Regions from separate parts of the Halomonas sp. SL1 genome, predicted to be linked through region 3. Evidence: predicted binding sites of a transcription regulator. Region 3 holds the regulator's gene; each other region holds the start of a gene.
The links. The regulator PhoB, encoded in region 3, activates phosphate uptake and scavenging genes when phosphate is short. The targets are predictions, from matches to a motif close to TGTCATANNNNTGTCANA.
Positions count from the first base shown of each region.

Region 1: a site for PhoB is predicted at 1,325-1,342, ahead of ugpB (sn-glycerol-3-phosphate ABC transporter substrate-binding protein UgpB). Genes of this name have one in related genera too.
Region 2: a site for PhoB is predicted at 4,403-4,420, ahead of C9J49_RS03790 (DUF6482 family protein). Genes of this name have one in related genera too.
Region 4: a site for PhoB is predicted at 4,168-4,185, ahead of C9J49_RS11245 (PstS family phosphate ABC transporter substrate-binding protein). Genes of this name have one in related genera too.

Region 1 is NZ_PYUQ02000009.1:55,879-61,662, forward strand. It holds gene ugpB (sn-glycerol-3-phosphate ABC transporter substrate-binding protein UgpB) at 1-1,230, opposite strand, end outside; gene C9J49_RS03575 (hypothetical protein) at 1,461-2,045, shown strand; gene azu (azurin) at 2,085-2,558, opposite strand; gene C9J49_RS03585 (NADPH:quinone reductase) at 2,728-3,705, shown strand; gene C9J49_RS03590 (MurR/RpiR family transcriptional regulator) at 3,814-4,731, opposite strand; gene C9J49_RS03595 (aspartate aminotransferase family protein) at 4,885-5,784, shown strand, end outside.
Region 2 is NZ_PYUQ02000010.1:16,988-22,771, forward strand. It holds gene C9J49_RS03765 (K+/H+ antiporter subunit F) at 1-103, shown strand, start outside; gene C9J49_RS03770 (Na+/H+ antiporter subunit G) at 115-543, shown strand; gene hemH (ferrochelatase) at 632-1,717, opposite strand; gene C9J49_RS03780 (cryptochrome/photolyase family protein) at 1,836-3,425, shown strand; gene C9J49_RS03785 (thiol-disulfide oxidoreductase DCC family protein) at 3,425-3,850, shown strand; gene C9J49_RS03790 (DUF6482 family protein) at 4,046-4,348, opposite strand; gene C9J49_RS03795 (hypothetical protein) at 4,486-4,779, opposite strand; gene dnaB (replicative DNA helicase) at 4,847-5,784, opposite strand, start outside.
Region 3 is NZ_PYUQ02000018.1:43,060-48,843, reverse strand. It holds gene pstA (phosphate ABC transporter permease PstA) at 1-157, shown strand, start outside; gene pstB (phosphate ABC transporter ATP-binding protein PstB) at 186-998, shown strand; gene phoU (phosphate signaling complex protein PhoU) at 1,023-1,751, shown strand; gene cysZ (sulfate transporter CysZ) at 1,835-2,575, shown strand; gene phoR (phosphate regulon sensor histidine kinase PhoR) at 2,660-3,973, opposite strand; gene phoB (phosphate regulon transcriptional regulator PhoB) at 3,975-4,664, opposite strand; gene ubiA (4-hydroxybenzoate octaprenyltransferase) at 4,789-5,682, opposite strand; gene C9J49_RS12250 (chorismate lyase) at 5,736-5,784, opposite strand, start outside.
Region 4 is NZ_PYUQ02000016.1:211,231-217,014, forward strand. It holds gene pstB (phosphate ABC transporter ATP-binding protein PstB) at 1-443, opposite strand, end outside; gene pstA (phosphate ABC transporter permease PstA) at 537-1,703, opposite strand; gene pstC (phosphate ABC transporter permease subunit PstC) at 1,722-2,978, opposite strand; gene C9J49_RS11245 (PstS family phosphate ABC transporter substrate-binding protein) at 3,093-4,106, opposite strand; gene C9J49_RS11250 (Bcr/CflA family multidrug efflux MFS transporter) at 4,275-5,459, opposite strand; gene tal (transaldolase) at 5,590-5,784, shown strand, end outside.

The DNA.
Region 1 (5,784 bases), on a different contig from region 3:
GTTGAAGATGCGCTCCAGCTGCTCCTCGATGACGTCGCGGATCTGCGGCATGTTGCCCAGGCGCAGGCCCTTGGAAATGGCCGTGGGCGTGACGCCGGTCATCTGCTCGATGGCCACGGCGCTGCCCGGGTTCTGCTCGTAGAAGCCCTGCTGCTGGCCGAGCTCGTAGGCCGCCTGGGTGATCGGCAGATAGCCGGAGAACTGGTGCCAGTCGGCCTGGACCTCGGCGGAAGAGAGATAGTCGAAGAAGCGCGCCACGCCCTGATAGACCTCGTCGCTCTTGCCGGCCAGCACCCAAAGCGAGGCGCCGCCGATGATGCTGTTCTGCGGCGTGTCGACCAGGTCGCTGTCGTAGGGCAGCGGGGCGACGGAGAAGTCGAAGTCCTCGGCGTTGGCGCGCACGCCTGCCAGCGAGGCGGAGGACGCCATCAGCATGGCGCAGCGGCCGGTGTAGAAGGCCGGGGCGGCATCGTCGAAGCGGCCGCCGTAGTCGAAGCGGCCGTCCTGCTGCCAGTCGGCCAGGCGCTGGATGTGATCGACGGCGGCGGTGTCGTCGATGCTCAGGCGGGCCTCGAGCCCGCCGAAGCCGTTCTGCTCGGTGGCGAAGGGCAGGTCGTTGCGCGCCGAGAAGTTCTCGAGCTGGATCCAGGACGGCCAGGTGGTGGTCATGCCGCACTCGGCGGCGCCGGAGTCGACGATTCGGCCCAGGGTCTCGCCGAGCCCCTGCCAGGTGGTCGGCACCGCGTCCACGCCGGCCTCGTCGAGGATGTCGCGGTTGACGTAGACCACCGGCGTCGAGGAATTGAAGGGCATGGACAGCATGCGGCCGTCGGCGTCGGTGTAGTAGCCGGTCACGGCGGGCAGGAAAGCGCCGGGATCGACGTCCTGGCCCGACTCGCTCATCAGCTCGTGGACCGGCACGATGGCGCCCTCGGCGTTCATCATGGTGGCGGTGCCGACCTCGTAGATCTGCACGATGGCCGGGGCCTCGCCGGCACGGAAGGCGGCGATGGCGCCGGTCATGGTTTCCGAGTAGTTGCCACGGAAGGACGGCTCGACGACATAGTCGTCCTGGGAGGCGTTGAAGTCGGCGGCGATCTCGTCGACCTTGTTGCCCAGTTCGCCGCCCATGGCGTGCCACCAGGCGATCTCGGTGGCCCCGTGGGCGGACAGCGACAGGCCGGCGGCGGCCATTCCCAGGGTCAGTGCTCCAGCGTACAGGCGTGGCATCGGAATCTCCTTGTCCATCGAGTCTTGGCTGAGAGAAGGCACGGGCCGTGCATGTGCCGACGGCCGGCGAGCGACAAATACATTAGGAAAACTCGATGACAGCCTCGTGACCGTTTGGCCGCCCGGTGCCGAGCGGGGCGAGAGCGAAGGGCGCGTCTATGCTAGGCTGCGCGCTTTCAGGCTCGGCTGCGCCGGGCATCGAAGGCAGTCATGAAGGAGAGCCGGAAGCGATGAAAGTGGTGCATATCAAGAACGCGGCCCAGCGTGAGGCCTGTCTGGCGCGGCTGTGCGCCGAGGCCTATGGCCAGGACGCCGGCATCGCCCCGCTGGTGACCTTCGCCGGGGTGACGGGCGTGCTGTTTCCGCAGGAGGCCGCACGTCTGCTGGCGCTGGCCGACGATCAAGGGAAGCCGCTGGCGCTGGCGCTGCTGGCGCTGGACGAATCCGGTGAGGGCATGACCGTCATGCAGCTGGCGGATCTCGACACCGAGACGGTGAAGGCGCCGTCGATGCGGCTGGTGGGCGAGCTGGCGATGCGCGCGCCGCTGCGCGTGGACGCCACCGACGAGACGCAGGAAGCCCGCTTCCGCGAGGCCGGCATCGAGCGCTGGTTCAGCGGCAAGGCGGGCGTACGCATCGGGCTGTCGAAGCGTCATCCGGCCACCGGGCTCGATGACCTTCCGCGCACGCTGACGGTGGACGAGCAGGGCGTGGTGCAGTCGTTCAAGCGCGACCGGGCGCAGTTCGACGACTACAAACAGCGCTTCGTGAAGGGGCTCGAGAGCTTTCCCGCCACCCTGTCGGCGCGTCACTGAGGCGAGAAGCGCGCCGCCGGGCGGCGGCGCGCGGCAGGATCACCCTTCGACGGAGAAGGTGCCCTTCATCAGGCTGGAATGGCCGGGGAAGGAGCAGAAGAAGGTCAGGTCGCGACCGGCCAGGCCCTCGGTAGAGAAGGTGACGCTGGTGCTTTCGCCGCCGCCGATGACGTCGGTGGCGGCCAGCACGCGGTCGTCGTCCGCCGGCAGATAGTCGCTCTCGAGGCCGGTGCCCATGCCGGCCTGGGCCACGCCCTGAACGTCGGACGTCTCGGTGAGCACCCAGTTGTGGCCCATCACGTTGGCCTGCATCTGGCCGGTGTGCTCCAGCGTCACGGTGACCTCGTCGCAGCTGGCCGGCACGCTCATGGCGTCCTGGTTGAACTGCATCTGGTCGTTGCCCTCGATGGTCAGCTGGCACTGTTCGCCGTCCTGGGCCATGGCGGGGGCGGCGGTCAGGGTCGCGGCCAGGGCGGTGGCGGCGAGCAACCAGGTAGCGTTGGTAGCTTTCATAGCGGCATCCTTTCTGTCGTCACTTTGGTGATGTTTCTGTATACACTTTTGCATTCTTCGCCGAGCCTTCCAGGGCTGTCAAGCCCTGTCGGTCGCGGGGACGCTTGACCGCACGGTAAGGTAGCGTTTGACTGACGGTTCCTTCATTAGCGGTTTAAGGGTATCCAACATGGCCAAGCGCATCCAGTTCGCCCGCACCGGCGGGCCCGAGGTCCTCGAGCTCGTCGATGTCACGCCCGCCGAGCCGGGCCCCGGCGAGGTGCGGGTCCGCCATCAGGCGGTGGGCCTGAACTTCATCGACATCTATTTCCGCACCGGGCTGTATCCGGCGCCGGCGTTGCCGTCGGGGCTCGGCACCGAGGGCGCGGGCGTCGTCGATGCGGTGGGCGAGGGCGTCGAGCATCTGGCGGTGGGTGATCGCGTGGCCTATGCCCAGGGCCCGCTGGGCGCCTACGCCGAGAGCCACGTGCTGCCGGCGGAGAAGGTAGTGACGCTGCCCGACGGCATCGATGCCGAGACCGCGGCGGCGGCCATGCTCAAGGGCCTGACCGTGCAGTACCTGCTGCGCCAGACCTGTCCGCTTCAGGGCGGCGAGACGATCCTGTGGCACGCCGCGGCCGGCGGCGTCGGCTCCATTGCCTGCCAGTGGGCGAAGGCGCTGGGCGTGAAGCTGATCGGTACGGTGAGCTCGCCGGAGAAGGCGGCGCTGGCCGAGAAGAACGGCGCCTGGGCGACCATCGACACCACCCGCGAGGACGTGGTGGAGCGGGTTCGCGAGCTGATCGGGGGCGCCATGTGCGACGTGGTCTATGATTCGGTGGGCAAGGACACCTGGGAGACCTCGCTGGACTGCCTGAAGAAGCGTGGCCTGATGGTCAGCTTCGGCAATGCCTCGGGCCCGGTGGAGGGCGTCAACATCGGCATTCTCAACCAGAAGGGGTCGCTGTTCGTGACCCGCCCGAGCCTCAACGGCTATGCCGATACCCGCGAGCGACTGGAAGCGATGGCCGCCGACCTGTTCGCTCGGATCGAAAGCGGCGAGGTCAGCATCGACATCGGTCAACGCTATCCGCTCGCCGAGGCCGCCGAGGCCCAGGAGGCGCTGGCAGGCCGCAAGACCACCGGCTCGACCGTGCTTATCCCGTAGGCGTCTGCGCTTCTGACGACGGCCCCGCGTCTTGCCGGACGCGGGGCCGTCGTCGTTCTGGGGAGAGCGTGTGGGGAGAACGTGCGGGGAGAGCGTGCGAAGAGAGCGCTACAGCGCGTCGCCGAGCTCGCCGATCATCCGCTCGCGGCGTTCGAGCGAGGCCAGCCCGTCTTCACCCAGCAGGCGTGCCGCCTCGCTCAGCAGCCCCTCGGCCAGCAGCATGAAGGCGCACATGGCGTTGCTGAAGAACAGGCTTTGATTGGGCACTGCGAAGCGCTCACTGGCGGCGCGGGCCAGCGGCGAGCCGGCGGCATCGGTCAGCGCGATCACCGGCACGCCCTGGCGGGCCGCCACCCGGGCCGAGGTCAGCACGCTCGGCGTATAGGGGAAGGCGCTGATCACCACCAGCACGTCGTTGTCGTCGAGCCGGGCCAGGGCGTCCGCGATGCCGTGGCCGGCGGCGTCCAGCGCAGCGGCGTCGGGGCGCAGCATGCCGAGTCCGTAGGCCATGAACGAGGCCAACGAGGCGAACTGGCGACGGCCGTGAATCCGCACCCGCCGGGCCTCCGCCAGCCGCCGTGCGGCACGGGTGAAGGCCTCGCCGTCCATTCCCGCCACCAGGTCGCCGAGGTTGGCGCTCTCCTGGCGGCCCAGCCGGGTCAGCCGGCCGAGGGCGTCGTCGTCCTGTTCGCCCTCCAGCAGCCGCGAGACCTGATCGCTGTAGAAGTGCGTTCTTTCGGTGACGTGGCGGCGGAACACCGCCTGCAGGCCGGCGAAGCCGTCGAAGTCCAGCCGCTGGGCCAGCCGCGAGAGCGTCGAGGGGCTGACGCCGAGGCGCTCCGCCAGATCGCTGATCGACGACACCGCGGCCTGCTGGGGCATGCCGACCAGCGCCGAGAGCACCTGCCGCGATCGCTTGCCCAGGCGCAGCTCGGCGTCTCCCGCCTCGAGGTCGGCGAGCAGGCGCTCGAGGTCGGCGAGGGTATCGAGGCGTGCGTCCGGTCGAGAAGGCGAGGCGGCGGTCATGAAGGGCGTGGGCTCCGGTTCGCTGGCGAGTAAGGGCAGGGCATTGTAGCGGCCGCGGCAACTGGCGTCAGGGTGGTATGGCACTTATTGCAAATATCTTTGCGATTAAACAAAATAGCAAATGTGTTTGCAAAATGGCCCGAGGAGGGTCGCATGAGCCACGTCTTCCATCGTCACCTGTCTCACACTTACCCCACCGCCGTCGGCGGCGACGGCGCCTATCTGATCGACGCCGAGGGGCGGCGCTATCTGGATGCCTGCGGCGGCGCCGCGGTCTCCTGCCTGGGGCACAGCGACGCCGAGGTGATCGAGGCCGTGCGCGAGCAGGTCGGCAAGCTGGCCTACGCCCACAGCGCCTTCTTCACTACCGAGCCGATGGAGGCGCTGGCCGACTTCCTGATCGAGCGTGCGCCGGTGGGGCTTTCCTCGGTGTATTTCGTCTCGGGCGGCTCCGAGGCGGTGGAGGCGGCGCTGAAGCTGGCTCGCCAGTACTTCATCGAGCGCGGTGAGCCCGAGCGCCGGCACCTGATCGCGCGGCGCCAGAGCTACCACGGCAATACCCTCGGCGCGCTGGCCACCGGCGGCAATGCCTGGCGGCGGCGCCAGTTCGAGCCGCTGCTGGTGGAGGTCAGCCACGTCAGTCCCTGCTACGCCTACCGCGGCCAGGCCGAGGGCGAGACGCCGGAGGCCTACGGCGAGCGGCTGGCGCGGGAGCTGGAGGACGAGATCCAGCGCCTGGGGCCGGAGACGGTGATGGCCTTCGTCGCCGAGCCGGTGGTGGGCGCGACCCTGGGCGCGGTGCCCGCCGTGCCGGGCTATTTCAAGCGCGTGCGCGAGATCTGCGATCGCCACGGCATCCTGCTGATCCTCGACGAGGTGATGTGCGGCATGGGGCGCACCGGCAGCCTGTTCGCCGCCGAGCAGGAGGGCGTGGCGCCGGACCTGGTGACCATCGCCAAGGGCCTGGGCGCGGGCTACCAGCCGATCGGCGCGACCCTGGTCGGCGAGCGCATCCGTTCGGCCATCGCCGAGGGCTCGGGCTTCTTCCAGCAC
Region 2 (5,784 bases), on a different contig from region 3:
CACCAAGACCTACTTCGAGGCGGCGGTGCTGATCGCCATGCTCGGTTTCATCAGCACCGTGGCGGTCTGCAAGTACCTGCTGCGCGGCGACATCATCGAATAGGAGAGCCCCGCATGACGTTCTACGTGATTCTCGAGGCCATCATCTCGCTGTTCCTGATCGCCGGCGGGGCCTTCGCCTTCATCGGCTCGCTGGGCATGGCCCACCTCCGCGACTTCTACATGCGCCTGCACGGGCCGACCAAGGCGACCACCATGGGCATCGGCTGCACCCTGGTCGCCTCGATGCTCTACTTCGGCATCGCCGACAGCGAGCCGGTGGTGCAGGAGATCCTGATTGCCCTGTTCCTGTTCATCACCGCCCCGGTGAGCGCCCACCTGCTGGCCAAGACCGGCCTGCACCTGCAGCTCAAGTACGTCGACAAGACCCGCGGGCGCCCCGTGGAGCTGCAGGAGGAAGAGGTCGGCCAGACGCCGGTGCCCCACGGTTCGCCCCCCGACCGCGGCCCCATCACGCTCGAGAAGCGCCCGCCGGGACGCTGAAACGGCCGACGCCTACCGCGGCTCGACACGAACGGGCGGCCCCTTGCGGGGCCGCCCGTTCGTGTTGTGACGGCTGGTGATGGACGGCCTACAGCCAGCCGGCGAGCTCCTGGCGGACGATGGCCTCGAGCGCCGCGACGTGATCGTCGCGGGCGTTCAGGCAGGGCACGTAGGTGAAGGTCTCGCCGCCGGCCGCGAGGAAGGCGTCGCGGATCTCCTGCTGGACCTCCTCGAGGGTCTCCACGCAGTCGGCGGAGAAGGCCGGGGAGATCACCGCGATATGCCTGCGCCCCTGGCGAGCCAGCTCGGCGACCCGCTCCACGGTGGCCGGCCCCACCCACTCCTCGGGACCGAACTTGGACTGGAAGGTGGTCTCGATCGCCGCATCGTCGACCCCCAGACGCTCCTGCAGCAGCCGAGTGGTCTGGCGGCAGTGGCAGTAGTAGGGATCGCCCTCGTCGAGGTAGCGCTTGGGCACGCCGTGATAGGAGGCCACCAGCACCTCCGGGGTCGACTCGGCGGCCGCATAGGCCTCGCGCACCGAGGCGGTGAGCGCCTCGAGGTAGGCCGGATGCCGGTAATAGGCGGGCACGGTGCGGATCGCCGGCTGCCACTTGAGACGCATCAGGGTGCGGAAGGCCTGGTCGTTGGCGGTGGCGGTGGTCGGCGAGCCGTACTGGGGATAGAGCGGAAAGAACAGGATGCGCTCGCAGCCCCGGGCCTGCAGGCGACGCAGCACGCTGTCGGTGGAGGGATTGCCGTAGCGCATGCAGAAGTCCACCTCGACCTGGTCGCCGTAGGCCGTCTCGAGCCGCTCGCTCAGCTTCTCCGTCTGTTCCCGGGTGATGGTCAGCAGCGGGCTCTCGTCACGCTCCTGGTTCCAGATGCTGCGATAGGCCTTGCCGGAAATGAAGGGGCGCCGGGTCAGGATCACCAGCTGCAGCAGCGGCTGCCACAGCCAGCGCGAATAGTCGACCACGCGACGGTCGGACAGGAACTCGCCGAGGTAGCGGCGCATCGACCAGTAGTCCGTGGCGTCCGGCGTGCCGAGATTGACCAGCACCACACCGACCTTGGCGCGAGGCAGCGCGGGATGTTCCGCTGGCGCATGCCGCAGCCGCCCCTCTCCCGGTGAGTCCCGCTCGGCATCGGATGAGTGCTCTAAGGCTGGCATGGCGCGCGTTCCCCGTGGTCGACATGAGACGAAACTGAATGACCTAGCCTACCATCACGGGCGTTCGGGCGAAATATCGTTATACTATCGGTTAGATTTGTACAATTTCTGGTGAACCATGTCCCGTCCGCTGATCCTGGTGCTCGGCGACCAGCTCGATGTCGATCTGGCGAGCCTTCGCGAGGCGCCGCCCGAGGCCGTCATCGCCCTGTGCGAGGTCGCCGAGGAGGGCCGCTATGTGCCCCACCACCCCCAGAAGATCGCCCTGGTCCTGGCCGCCATGCGTCACTTCGCCGCCGACCTGCGCGACCGCGGCCACCGCGTCCACTACAGCGCCCTGGACGACCCCGACAACGCCCAGACGCTGCTCGACGAGGCCGAGCGACTGGCACGCCTGTACGGCTGCGACGAGATCCGCGCGGTGCGCCCGGGCGAGTGGCGGCTGTGGCAGGCCATGCGCGAACGCCAGGGCAGTGCCCTGCCCTGGCGGCTGATCGAGGACGATCGCTTCTACACCACCCCCGACGACTTCGCCGCCTGGGAGCAGGGACGCAAGTCACCGCGCCTGGAGTACTTCTACCGCGAGATGCGTCGCCGCACCGGCCTGCTGATGGAGGACGACGCGCCCGCCGGCGGGCGCTGGAACTACGACCACGACAACCGCGAGCCACTGCCCGAGGGGATCGAGGTGCCCGCCCCGCCCCGCCATCGCCGCGATGACGTGACCCGCGAGGTCATGACGCTGGTGGAAGAACACTTCGGAGACCACTTCGGTGACCTCGCGGGCTTTCACTGGCCGGTGACCCGGCGCCAGGCCCTGGCCGACCTGCGCCACTTCCTCGCCGAACTGCTGCCCGACTTCGGCCGCTACCAGGACGCCATCAGCGACAGCGAGCCCTTCCTGTTCCACTCACGGCTGTCGGCGGCACTGAACCTCGGCCTGCTCTCGCCACGGGAGCTGTGCGAGGGCGCCGAGCGCGAGTATCGTCAGGGCCGCGCGCCGCTCAACGCGGCGGAGGGCTTCATTCGCCAGATACTGGGCTGGCGGGAATACGTGCGCGGCCTCTACTGGACGCGTATGCCCGACTACAAGCGTGCCAACGCCCTGGGGGCGAACCGCGGGCTGCCGGCCTGCTACTGGAGCGGCGACACCGAACTGCGCTGCCTGAAGCGTGCCATCGAGATGACCCGCGACAATGCCTACGCCCACCACATCCAGCGGCTGATGGTCACCGGCAACGTCGCGCTGCTGTGCGACGTGGCGCCGGACGCGCTGTGCGACTGGTACCTGGCGGTCTACGCCGACGCCTGCGAGTGGGTGGAGCTGCCCAACACCCTGGGCATGGTGCTGCACGGCGACGGCGGGCTGATGGGCTCCAAGCCCTACTGCGCCTCGGGCAAGTACATCGACCGCATGTCGGACCACTGCCGGCACTGCCGCTTCGATCCCAAACGGGTCGTCGGCGACAACGCCTTCCCGCTCAACAGCCTCTACTGGCGCTTCCTCGAGACCCACCGCGAGGCGCTGTCGGGCAACCACCGCATGAAGCTGATCTACGGCTCGCTGGACCGCATGTCGGACGACAAGCGGGCGGCGATGCGCGACCAGGCCGAGGCCTTCCTCGCCGGGCTCGAAACCGAGCCGGCCTACGGTCGAGGCGAGCACCGCGCCGGCTATCATGACGCCACCGACCACGGAGCCCCCTGATGATGCACCGCCCGCGCTCGACACGTCGCGCCCCCTCGCCTCGTCACGCCGTCTCGCCGGTGACACTCTTCCACGACGGCCACTGCCCCTTCTGCCAGCGTGAAGTCGCCTGGCTGGCGCGCCACCCGCGCCGCGAGCGGGTCAGGTTGGTCGACATCCAGACGACCGACGTCGCCGCCGAATGGGGGCGTTCGTTCGAGGTCATGATGGGCCGCCTTCACCTGCGCGACGCCGACGGCACCTGGTTCGTCGGCATGGACGCCAGCCGGGCGCTCTACGCGGTGCTGGGCTATCGTCGCCTGGTGGCGCTGTCGATGCTGCCGGGCCTGGCGTGGGGCGTCGATCGCGGCTATGCCGTCTTCGCTCGCTACCGGATCGGGCTGGGGCAGCGCTGGCAGGCCTGGACGAGGCGCTCGGATCGCTGAGCGATGGGGGCGACGCCATCGGGCACGGCGAGAACGCGACGGAAACCGGGCTGGCCGGAAAGGCCGGAAGACGCGGGGGAAAACATGCCACCAGTCGGGTCGGGGAGCGCGCTGAGGCGTACGGTGGCAGGTCGGTGGGCCGGCGCGATGCCGGAGGTCGGTGAATGGTGATCGAGGAAAGGCGCGGCTCGCAGGCTAGAACACCAGCGGCATGCGAGAGCTGAGCGCGTCGTGGTAGTTAGCGTCGCGACCGATCATCTCGTCGTGCGCCACGTACTGCACCAGATAGGCACGGTGGATGCCGGCGCGCTTGAGCTCGAGGTAGACGTCGTCGAGGGCGCGGAACAACATCGGCTTGCCGCGCTGGGTCAGCAGGTGGCGCTGGCCCTCGATGTCTTCCAGTTCGACCTGGTAGACGCGGCTGCCGGCATGGCTGATCACGCGGATCTCGAAGTTGTCGTGCTGGGCCACGAAGGCCTTGAGGTCATTGAAGTCCATGATCCCTCCATCGGGATATCTCAGGATGAATGCTGATACAGTCTCGTCCTGTCGGATGACACGACGATGACGGCACCGTATCGCCCTGAGACCGATGGAGGGCACCGGGGTTCCCGGCGGGAAGCCGCCGAAGGCGGTTACTGGTAGTCGGCGGGATCGATCGCCTTGCCCAGGGAATTGCGGTCGACCCACTTGCCGGCCTTGGTCTCCTTGTAGCGGAACACCACGCGATCGCCGACCGCGACCGGCAGCTCCGAGTCCTCGGTCTGATAGCTGTAGTCCTCGCCGTCCACCACCAGCTGGTAGCGATAGAGATCCGGCATGCCCAGCCACTCCTTGAACGGCCCTTCGCGTTCCACGGACTGCAATTCGCCGCGCGCCTCGAGCTTCGGGGTGCGCCGCCGATTACCGCGCTGAAATCCGCCTGCCATGGTGCTTCTCCAGTGTGCTGTTCGAGGGGTGGGGATTATACGGCGCCGGCTGCCCCGCTCAAGGGGGTCACTCGCCGAAGGTGTCGCCATAGCTGTCCGGCGCCAGATCCTCGAAGCGGGTGTACTTGCCGATGAACGCCATGTGCACCGTGCCGATCGGCCCGTTACGCTGCTTGCCGATGATGAATTCGGCCAGTCCCTGGTTGTCGGGGTTATCCGGATTGTAGACCTCATCGCGATAGACGAAGCCGATCAGGTCGGCGTCCTGCTCGATGGCGCCGGACTCGCGCAGGTCCGACATCACCGGGCGCTTGTTGGGACGCTGCTCCAGCGAGCGGTTGAGCTGCGACAGCGCCACCACCGGGCAGCCGAATTCCTTCGCCAGACCCTTGAGCGAGCGCGAGATCTCCGAGATCTCGCCGGTGCGGTTCTCGGAGAAACCCGGTACCTGCATCAGCTGCAGGTAATCGATCATGATCATCGCCAGGTTGCCGTGCTCACGCACGATCCGGCGCACCCGCGAGCGCATCTCGTTGGGCGACAGCGCCGCGGTGTCGTCGATGAACAGCTGCTTGTCCTTGAGCAGGTTCACCGCCGAGGTCAGGCGCGGCCAGTCCTCGTCCTCGAGCTGACCCGTCCGCACCCGGGTCTGGTCGATGCGCCCCAGCGACGAGAGCATCCGCAGCATGATCGCTTCGCCCGGCATCTCCATCGAGAACACCACCACCGGCTTGTCGCTGGAGATCACCGCATGCTCGACCAGGTTCATGGCGAAGGTGGTCTTGCCCATGGACGGGCGCCCGGCCACGATCACCAGGTCCGAAGGCTGCAGTCCGGAGGTCATGTCGTCCAGGTCGCGGAAGCCGGTCGACAGGCCGGTCATCTCGCCCTGCATGTTGAACATCTCGTCGATGCGATCCACCGCCTTGGCCAGCAGGTCGCTCATGCCGACCGGGCCACCCTCCTTGGGCCGCTCCTCGCTGATCTGGAAGACCAGGCGCTCGG
Region 3 (5,784 bases):
CGATACCGCCTTCCACAGCAACGATGTCCAGGCGGCAATGCCGCTGGTCTATGCCACGGCGCTGCTGCTGGTACTGGTGATCCTGGTGCTTAACCTGACTGCAATATTTCTGCGCCATCATCTGAGATCACGCCACGGTAGCCTCTCGCGTCTCTGAGGCCGGCCGTGGTGCCAAGGGGTATGTAATGCCGGTCAAGCAGGACCCGGCTCCGCGGCACGGAGCCTTCATCGATTTCGCGCCCGAGGCCTCCTGCCTGGAGATCTCGGGCTTCGGGCTGCGCTACGGCGACAAGCCGGCGCTGCGCGACCTCAGCCTGCGGGTGCCGCGTCATCGGGTCACCGCCTTCATCGGGCCCTCGGGCTGCGGCAAGTCGACCCTGCTGCGCGCCCTCAACCGCCTGCACGACCTCAACGAGGACGTGCGGCGGGAGGGCGAGATTCGGCTCGAGGGCCAGGAGATCCATGCCCCCGAGGTGGCGGTGGCCGAGCTGCGCCGGCGGGTCGGCATGGTGTTCCAGGCGCCGAACCCCTTCCCGATGTCGATCTACGACAACGTGGCGTTCGGGCTGCGGCTGCAGGGCGGGCTGCGCAAGCGGCGTATCGACGACATCGTCGAGTGGTCACTGCGCTCGGCGGCGCTGTGGGAAGAGGTCAAGGATCGCCTCCAGGCCTCGGCCTGGGCGCTGTCCGGCGGCCAGCAGCAGCGCCTGGTGATCGCCCGGACCCTGGCGGTGGAGCCCGAGGTGCTGCTGCTCGACGAGCCGGCCTCGGCCCTGGACCCGATCTCGACGCTCAAGGTCGAGGAGCTGATCCGCAACCTGAAGTCGAGCCTGACCCTGGTGCTGGTCACCCACAACATGCAGCAGGCGGCACGGGTCTCGGATTTCACCGCCTTCCTGCAGGGCGGCGAACTGGTGGAGTACGCCCCCACCGATACCCTGTTCACCAATCCGCGCCTCGCGCGCACCGAGAACTACATTACCGGACGCATGGCCTGACGCCAGCGCCCTCAGGAGAGTCTCATGGACATCACCAGCGATATCCACAGCCAGCACATCTCGCGGCAGTTCAATCATGAGCTCGAGGAGCTCAAGACCCACCTGATGGCCATGGGCGGTCTGGTCGAGAAGCAGGTACAGGACGCCGTCCGTGCCCTGCTCGACAGCGATTCCGCCCTGGCCGAGCGAGTGGTCGACAACGATCGCGCCGTCAACGACATGCAGATCAAGATCGACGACGAGTGCACCCAGATCCTGGCCCGCCGTCAGCCGGCGGCCTCCGACCTGCGCCTGGTGCTGGCGGTGATCCGCGCCGCCTCCGACCTGGAGCGCATCGGCGACGAGGCCAGCAAGATCGCCCGCAACGCCCTGGAGCTGGTCGAGAGCCAGAACGGCAGCCGCGGCTTCGTCGAGGTACGCGTGATCAGCGAGCACGTGCGCAAGATGATGCGCGACGCCCTGACCGCCTTTGCCCGCTTCGACACCGAGATGGCGCTCAAGGTGGTCCAGGAGGACGAGCAGGTCGACAACGAGTACAAGAGCGCCATGCGCTCGCTGATGACCTTCATGATGGAAGACGCCCGGGCGATATCCCCGGTACTCGGCATCATGTGGATCCTGCGTGCCCTGGAGCGGATCGGCGATCACTCCAACAACCTGGCCGAATACGTGGTCTATCTGGTCAAGGGGCTCGACATCCGCCACACGGCCCCGGATGATCTCGACGACGAGGTGCGCGGCGACGAGGGCTGAACCCCGCTCGACCGCTACCGTCAAAGAAGCGGCCGTCGCCCCTGGCGACGGCCGCCGTCGTCGTGATGGAGGAAACGATACCGATGCTGGATGCCTTCTCGGCGCTGTCCCGGGGAACCCGCCTGGTCTACACCCCCGGCCTGCGCCGCTACGTGTTCCTGCCGATACTGGCCAACCTGGTGGTCTACGCTGCCATGCTGAGCTACGTGCTGACCCACTTCGGCGGCTGGCTCGACGGCTGGATGGCCATGGTGCCGGGCTGGCTCGACTGGCTGTCGTGGCTGATCTGGCCGCTGTTCGTGCTCAGCCTGGGGCTGATCGTGTTCTTCAGCTTCACCCTGGTGACCCAGCTGATCGCCGCGCCCTTCTACGGCCTGCTGGCCGAGAAGGTCGAGCGCGAGGTGACCGGCCGGCCGCCGTTGGACGACCGTGGCCTGGCACGCACCGCCATCGATGCCCTGGGCCGTGAACTGGTCAAGCTAGGCTACATCCTGCCGCGCATGGCGCTGCTGTTCGTGATCGGCTGGATCCCGGTGATCAACCTGGTCGCCCCGCTGCTGTGGCTGCTGTTCTCGGCCTGGATGATGGCGGTCACCTACCTCGACTATCCCATGGACAACAACAAGGTGACCTTCGCCGACATGCGCCGCCGGCTGGCCGCGCGCCGCTGGCCGACGTTCACCTACGGCGGCTGGGTGATGCTGATCACCTGGCTGCCGCTGGCCAACCTGTTCCTGCTGCCCGGTGCCGTGGCCGGCGCGGTGCTGATGTGGGAAGACCACTACCGGGCGCTGACGCCCGATGCTGCCCCGGCGAGGCGCTGATGCCCGCGCCCCGGGCAGGCGTCGTGATCACGTGACATCCCTCCGCCCGGCCTGCGTCGGGCGGAGTGGCGTCCGGGTACGGGATCAAGCGCGCCGCGAAGCCGGCGCGGCGTCGGTGAGGCGGGCGGCGGGGAAGATGCAGCGGAAGGTGGCGCCCTCGCCGAGCCGGGAGTCGATCTCCAGCTGGGCGTCGTGGCGCAGCAGCACGTGCTTGACGATGGCCAGCCCCAGGCCGGTGCCGCCGGTGGCGGTGCTGCGGCCCTTGTCGACCCGGTAGAAGCGCTCGGTCAGGCGCGGGATGTGCAGCGGATCGATGCCCTCGCCGTCGTCCTCCACCTCCAGGCAGGCGCCGTCGCCCCAGGGGCGCCAGCGCAGCACGATGCGGCTGCCCTCGCCGGCATAGCGCACGGCATTGAAGGCCAGGTTGGAAACGGTGCTGTGCAGCTCCTTCTCCGAGCCGAGCAGGCCGCGGGGCTCCTCGACCGCCACCTCCAGCTGGTGGTGGCCCTCGGACAGCGCCTCGGCGTCGCGCCGCACGGCCTCGAGCAGGCTGGTGGGGTCGATGCGGATGTCGTCGTGGCCGCCCTGGTCGTTCTCCAGCCGCGACAGCAGCAGCAGGTCGTTGACCAGGTTCTGCATGCGCTTGGTCTGGCTCTGCATCTGGCCGATGCCTCGGCCCAGGCGCTCGGGCAGCATCTCGGCCATGTCGCCGTAGGTCTCGAGGTAGCCCGCCAGCACGGTGAGCGGGGTGCGCAGCTCGTGGGACACGTTGGCCACGAAGTCGCGGCGCATCTGCTCCAGGCGGTGCAGGCGGGTGATGTCGCGGGCCATCACCAGGCGCTCGTCGTCGCCGTAGAGGGTGATCTGGAACTGCAGGATGAGGTTCTCGTCGATCGGCGAGCACAGCGTCAGCGGCTCGCGATAGTCCCGGGCGTGGAAGTAGTCGACGAAGCTTGGGTCGCGCATCAGGTTGGTGATGTGCTGGCCGCGGTCCAGGGCCGGCTTGAGGCCCAGCATGCGTTCGGCGGCGCTGTTCCACCACTCCATGTCGCCGTGGCGGTCGAGCATCACCACGCTGTCGCGCATCGCCTCCGAGGACTCCTGGATACGGCTCAGGGTGTCGCGCAGCCGGCGCTGGGTGAGGCGCTGGCCCTTCTGGTAGCGGTAGAGGCGATCGAACAGCTCGCCCCACAGGCCGGAGGCCGAGGGCGGCTCGTCATGGGGATGATGGGTCAGCCATTCCTGCAGGGCGTGCAGCTGGCGCAGCTGGTAGAAGAGATAGAGGGCGAGCCCCACGGCGATGCCGGTGCCGCTGAAGCCGAAGGGCCAGCCGACCAGGGCGCCGGCGCCCACCAGGGCACCCAGCCGCCACCATTCGCGTCGCCACAGCCGGCCCACGTCAGCCCTTGGCGGAGAAGCGGTAGCCGGTCCCGCGCACGGTCTGGATCAGCTGCTGGTGCGGCTCGCCCAGCGCCTTGCGCAGGCGGCGGATGTGCACGTCCACGGTGCGCTCCTCGACGTAGACGTTGCCGCCCCAGACCTGATCCAGCAGCTGGCCGCGGGTATAGGCGCGCTCCTGGTGGGTCATGAAGAACTGCAGCAGGCGGTACTCGGTGGGGCCGATCTCCAGCGACTGGCCGTCGATGCTGACCCGGTGGCTGACCGGGTCGAGCATCAGGCCCTCGACCTGCACCGGCTCCTCGACGCCGCGCGGCGTGGCGCGGCGCAGCACCGCCTTGAGGCGCGCCACCAGCTCGCGGGGCGAGAAGGGCTTGGTGATGTAGTCGTCGGCCCCGGATTCGAGGCCCTGGATCTTGTTGTCCTCTTCGCCCTTGGCGGTGAGCATGATGATCGGCAGTTCCGAGGTGCCTTCCTCGCGCTTCAGGCGGCGGGCGAGCTCGACGCCGCTGGTGCCGGGCATCATCCAGTCCAGCAGCACCAGGTCGGGCTGGTGATCGACGACCATGGCGTGGGCGCTCTGGGCATTGTCCGCCTCGAGGACGCGATAGTCGGCCATCTCCAGCGCCACGGCGATCATCTCGCGGATGGGCGCTTCATCATCGACGATCAGTACGGTCTTGGCGGTCATCCCGGGGCCTCATGGTCGAGATCAGTGACATATTGGTGACGATGACAGCATGTCCTTGTGACAATACCGTGACAGTCACCGCCTGTCGCCCCCGCTTAGCCCCGTCGTTCGACCCCGTCCGGCATCACCCGCCGGCGGCCGGCCACAGCGACAGCGCGATGCCGGCGAACGCCAGCAGCCCCGACCAATGGTTGTTGAGGAAGGCCTGGAAGCAGAGATCGCGATCGCGATGGCGGATCAGCCGCTGCTGGTGGACGAAGGTGGCGGCCATCGCGGCCAGGCCGACCCAGAAGAAGCCGCCCAGGCCGAGGCGTTCGCCGGCCCAGGCCAGCAGGGCCAGCGTGGCCAGCTGCAAAAGGCCGATGATCAGCCGGTCGGCACGGCCGAACAGCACCGCGGTGGACTTGATGCCGATGCGCAGGTCGTCGTCGCGGTCGACCATGGCGTACTCGGTGTCGTAGGCCACGGTCCACAGCACGTTGGCGGCGAACAGCAGCCAGGCCTCCAGCGGCACCTGGCCGAGCACCGCGCCGAAGGCCATGGGAATGGCCCACGAGAAGGCCGCCCCCAGCACCACCTGGGGCAGGTGGGTGTAGCGCTTCATGAAGGGGTAGACGAAGGCCAGGATCACGCCGCCCACCGACAGCATCACGGTGAAGGCGTTGGTGAAACACACCAGCACGAAGGCCGCCAGCACCAGGCCGGCGAACAGCGCCTTGGCCTCGCCTTCGCCGATGCGTCCGGTGGCCAGCGGACGCGACTTCGTCCGCTTCACGTGGCCGTCGAAGTGGCGGTCGGCGTAGTCGTTGACCACGCAGCCCGCGGCCCGCATCAGGTAGACCCCGGCGACGAAGATCAGCAGCAGCCGGCGCTCGGGAACGCCCTCGGCCGCCGTCCACAGCGCCCACAGCGTCGGCCACATCAGCAGCCAGGTGCCGATGGGGCGGTCGAGGCGGGTCAGTTGCAGGAAGTCGGGCAGCCGGTCCAGCCCCTTGGGGCGCATCAGGGAACGTTCCATGTGGGTCTCTCGGTTGAATCGGACGACACGGGTTTCGGGCGATGCCTGGGAGCCTATCGCGCCGGCAGGGCCAGGTCATCCGCCATGTCGTCGAGGAAGAAC
Region 4 (5,784 bases), on a different contig from region 3:
TCCTTGACCTCTTCCCACAGGCCGGCGTCGCGCAGCGCCCGCTCCACCAGCTCGTCGACGTCGGCCTTGCGGCTCACCAGGTCGTGCATGCGCGGCGCATAGGCGATGTTGTCGTAGATCGACTTGGGGAAGGGGTTAGGCTTCTGGAACACCATTCCGACGCGGCGGCGCAGGGCCACCTCGTCCATCTTGGCCTCGTTGACGTCGCGGCCGTCCATCGAGATCAGGCCCTGGATCCGCACGCTGGGGATCAGGTCGTTCATGCGATTGAGGCAGCGCAGGAAGGTCGACTTGCCGCAGCCCGACGGACCGATCAGCGCCGTGACGTTCTTCTGGAAGACGTCAACGTTGATGTTCTTGAGCGCCTGGGTCTCCCCGTACCAGAGGTTGAGGTCGCGCACCCGCACGCTCAGCTCGTGATTGGCGTTCTCGTTGCGTACCACCGGCTCGCCGGCACTGTGTCCGCTCATGGGGCCCATCTTCCGCTCGGAAATTTGAATGTTCATCTTGGCATATCCTGTGTCTGGCCGCGGGATTTACCAGCGACGTTCGAATTTCTTGCGCAGCACCACCGCGGTGGCGTTGAGCGTGATCAGTACGGCCAGCAGCACCAGGATGCCCCCGGAGGTCTTCTCGATGAAGGCACGATCCGGCTCACCCGCCCAGGTGAAGATCTGCGCCGGCAGCACCGTGGCCGCCTCGGTAAAGGACGAGGTGACGTCGGGAATGAAGGCCACCATCCCGACGATGATCAGCGGCGCGGTCTCGCCCATGGCCTGGGCCAGGCCGATGATCGAGCCCGTCATGATGCCCGGCAGGGCCAGCGGCAGCACGTGGTCGCGTACTACCTGCCAGCGCGAGCAGCCCACCCCGAAGGCGGCGTGGCGGATGGAATCCGGCACGCTGCGCAGCGCGGTGCGGGTGGCGATGATGATCACCGGCAGGGTCATCAGCGCCAGCGTCAGGCCACCGACCACCGGCGAGGACCGCGGCACGCCGAAGAAGTTGATGAAGATCGCCAGACCCAGCAGACCGAACAGGATCGAGGGGATCGCCGCCAGGTTGTTGATGTTGATCTCGATCAGCTGGGTGACGCGGTTGTCCGGGGCAAACTCCTCGAGATACACCGCGGTCATCACGCCGATCGGGAAGGACACCGCCAGCGTCACCAGCAGGGTCAGCACCGTGCCCATGGCGGCCGAGGCGATGCCGGCAAGCTCCGGCATCTTGGAGTCACCGTTGGAGAAGAAAGTAGTGTTGAAGCGCAGCTCGGCACGCCCCTCGGCCTGCAGCCGGTCCACCACCTCCTGCTCGCTGGCGCTCAGCCGGCTGTGATGGCCCTTGAGGTACTGGTCCACCTGGCCGTCGGCCAGCACCCACTCCATGCGGGTGGTGCCGAGCAGCTCGGGATTGTCGTCCATGCGACCGGGGATCAGGCGCAGGTAACCGCGGCTGACCAGCGGGCGCACATCCTCCTGGACGGCGGCCAGCGGCAGCTGGGAGGCCCGCTCGCTGTAGTCGACCTCGACCTGGACCTGCGCCTGCTGAAAGGCCGGCAGCCCCTTGATCATCATGTCGGTGAAGAACAGCACCAGGAACAGCCCGGCCAGGCCCAGGGCACCCATGGAGATCCACTTCAGGCGCGCGGACTTGCGGTGACGACGCCGGAGCTGGGCGCTGATCTCGTCGAAGGATTGGCTCATCGGATAGGCTCCAAGGCGTTAGAGGTTGTTGATCCGGTACTTCTCGCGGAACCGGCGAATCATGATCACCGAGACCAGATTCAGCGACAGGGTCACCACGAACAGCACCAGGCCCAGGGCGAAGGCCGACAGCGTCTCGGCGCTGGCGAACTCCTGGTCACCGGTCAGGGCGGCGACGATGCGGACCGTCACCGTGGTCATGTCCTCGAACGGATTGGCCGTGAGGTTGGGACGCATGCCGGCGGCCATGACCACGATCATGGTCTCGCCCAGCGCCCGGGATACCGCCAGCAGCGAGGCGGAGATGATGCCCGGCAGTGCCGCCGGCACCACCACGTCGCGAATGGTCTCGCCCTTGGTCATGCCCAGCGCCAGCGAGCCCTGGCGCATGCTGTCCGGCACCGAGTTGATGACGTCGTCGGACAGTGAGGAGATGAAGGGGATGATCATGATGCCCATCACCACCCCGGGCGCCAGGGCGTTGTTGAAGGAGGCATCGATACCGAAGAAGCCGGCCACGCTGACGATGAGCGGCGCCACGGTGATGGCGGCGAAGAAGCCGTAGACCACGGTGGGGATGCCGGCCAGGACCTCGAGCACCGGCTTGGCCAGGGTACGCACGCGCTGGGGAGCGAACTCGGCCATGTAGATCGCCGACAGCAGGCCCACCGGGATCGCCACCAGCATGGCGATGGCGGTGATCATGAAGGTGCCGGCAAACAGCGGGATGGAACCGAACTGGGCGGCGCTGGCTCCCTCTTCGGCGCGGCCGGCGGCCTCGAGGAAGCTCGCACCCGGGTTCCAGGTAGTACCGGTGATGAAGTCCCAGAAACTCTGCATCTGGAAGAAGCGGATGGCCTCTCCCACGATGGAAATCAGGATCCCGAAGGTGGTGAAGATCGAGATCAAGGCGGCGCCGGCCAGGAAGAAGCGGATGACGCTCTCGATGGCCTTACGCGCGTGAAAGTCCGGACGCACCATGGCGATGCCCATGGCCAGACCGGCACAGCCGACGACCAGGCTGGCAGCCAGCAGGTAGAGCGTGGGAATCTCGGCGCCCAGCAGCAGCATGGCGAAGGCCCCCACCACGCCCACGGCGATGGCCGGGCCGGCGGTGGACAGCACGCTGAACCAGGCGTACTGGTCGGGCTGGGCATGCATGGACGTGCCGGCGGCGCGCACCCTGGCGGCCTTGGCTCGTCCCAGGAAGAAGGCTATCAGACCCAGCACCAGCAGGGTGCCGCAGAACAGAGCGAGGATTTGATTGGTCTGCATAGTTGTCTCTCGGCGGAATGGATCCGCGGAGCCGGCAAGGCCGGCGACCCGTCGGAACGTGCGCCGGCCGGCAGCCCCTGGCTGCCGGCCGGTACAGGGCTGAGATCCGGCCTCTTACTTGAGGTCGGCCAGCTCGAGCGCCTCATGGTTCTCGACGGCGCTGCGAGCCTCGGCGCGCATGTCTTCCGGCGCCGGGATCAGGCCGATGCCCTTGAGGTAGCCCAGATCACCGATCATCTGCTCGCTCATGAACATGTTGGCGTACTCGTTCATGGCCGGGACCTCGTCGGCGTGCTGGTTCTTCACGTAGAAGAACAGCGAGCGGGACACCGGGTACTCGCCGCTGCCGATGGCGTCCGGGGTCGGCGCCACGCCGTCGATGTGGGAGCCCATCACGCTGTCGGCGTTTTCCTCGAGGAAGGAGTAGCCGAAGATGCCGAAGGCGGCGGTGTTCTCGGTCAGGCGCTGGACGATCAGGTTGTCGTTCTCGCCGGCATCGATGTAGGCGCCGTCGGCGCGGATGTCGGTGTAACCCTCACCGCCGTAGGCCTCCATCTCCTCGGAGACGGCTTCCATCACCAGCTCCTCGAAGGCATCGCGGGTACCGGAAGTGGTGGGTGGACCGTAGACGGCGATGTCGCGCTCCGGCAGCGAGGCGTCGATGTCGCTCCACTGGGTGTAGGGATTGTCGACCAGCTCGCCATCGACCGGCACCTGAGCGGCCAGGGCCAGGAACAGCTGTTCGCGGCTGACGTTCATCTCGTCGTTCTGAGCGGACTGGGCGAAGGCGATGCCGTCATAGCCGACGAAGGCCTCGGTGATGTCGGTCACACCGTTCTCGGCGCAGCGCTCGAACTCGGAGGGCTTCATGCGACGCGAGGCGTTGGTGATGTCCGGGGTGCCTTCGCCGACACCGTTACAGAACAGGCGCAGACCGCCGCCGGAACCAGTGGACTCGATGACCGGCGTCGGGTAGTCGGTGGTGGCACCGAACTCCTCGGCCACGTAGCTGGCGAACGGGTAGACGGTGCTGGAACCAACGATGCGCACCTGATCGCGGGCCTGGGCGACACCGACGACGCCCATGACGGCGGCAGCGATGGCGGTGGTCTTGAGGATGCGGTTCATGGAGAGAGCTCCTGTTCGGGGAAGTGATCATCCTTTCGCGACACACAAGATGCCCCACGAAAATGACAGCTTCATGACAAGCGAGCTCGGATGCCGACATCGGCGTCGGCGGAGGGTGACACCGGCCCCGCAGGCGGGGCCGGTCGTCGGAGCGGGCAGGAACGGGACTCAGTGGAGGGCGGCGCGACCGGCCAGCGCGCGCAGGGCCAGGTTGCCGATCAGCGACACCGTGAGCATGGTCAGCACCATGGGCCAGGCGCTGTCGACCTCGAAGGCGCTGACCACCACCCCGGCCAGGGCGCCACAGGTGAACTGGATGCAGCCCAGCAGCGCCGTGGCGGTAGCGCTCATATGACTGAAGTGCTCGAGCATCGAGGCCATGGCATTGGGCGTGATCAGCCCGACCATGCCCATGAACAGCATGATCAGCGGCACCACCGTGGCCAGCGAATCCAGCCCGGTGGCCACCAGCATCACCAGGGACAGCGCCACGCACAACTGTACGCCGAGCCCCAGGCGCATGTTCTGCTGGGGCGTGCGATGACGCAGCAGGCGGATGTTGATGCGGTTGGAAAAGGCCATGACCACCACGTTGGCGCCGAACACCACCGGATAGATCGCCGGCGAGACCCCATAGTGAGTCATGTAGAGGAACGGCGAGGCGGTGATGAAGGCGAACATGCCCGAGAAGGTCGAGGCCACCGACAGCACGTAGCCCATGGCCTCACGGTGGCGCAGCACGCTCCCGTAGTTGCGCAGCACCTGACCGGCCGAGGCGATCGGCGCATCGACCGGCCGGGTCTCCGGCAGCCGGGTGCCCATCAGCCACAGCAGAAAGGCGGCATAGGCCGCCAGGAAGGCGAAGATCAGCCACCAGTCGGCCAGGTAGAACAGGCCACTGCCCACCGCCGGCGCCACCAGCGGCGCCAGCATCAGGATCATGGCCATGGTCGACATCACCTTGGCCGCCTCGCGCCCGCTGAAGCAGTCGCGCACGATGGCCGCGGAATTGACCACGCAGGCGCCGCCGCCCAGGGCCTGGACGAAGCGCCAGGTCAGCAGCTCGCCGAGGCTCTCGACCCGCATGATCATCAGGCTGGCCAGCAGGAAGATCACCAGGCCGACCAGCAGCACCGGGCGGCGCCCCAGGCGATCGGACAGCGGCCCGCCGAACAGCTGGCCGAAGGCAAAGCCGAACAGGAACAGGCTGATCGACAGTTCGGTGTGATGGACGCTCGCCCCCACTGCCTCGGCAAGTGCCGGCATCGCCGGCAGATAGGCGTCGATGGCGAAGGGCGCCAGGGCGGTATTGGTGGCCACCAGCAGGGCCACACGTCGAGCGCTGAGGGTCAAGCGACCTCCTAGAAGCATGCCAAAAGGACGCTAATGATAACGCACCTCACTGGCCGATGCTGGACGCGCCTGTTTTCCCTTTCCCGCGCTTGTTAGAGTGAAGGTTCGACACACGGAGGACTCAGGACCCATGGCAGACGACCTGCTGACGCAACTCAAAGGCATGACCACGGTGGTCGCCGACACCGGCGACATCGAGGCGATCCGCCGCTTCCAGCCCACCGATGCGACCACCAACCCCTCGCTGATCCTTCAGGCCGCCCAGCAGGAGGGCCGCCGCGCCCGGTTGGCCGAGATCGCCCGCCAGGCCACCGATATCGACGAT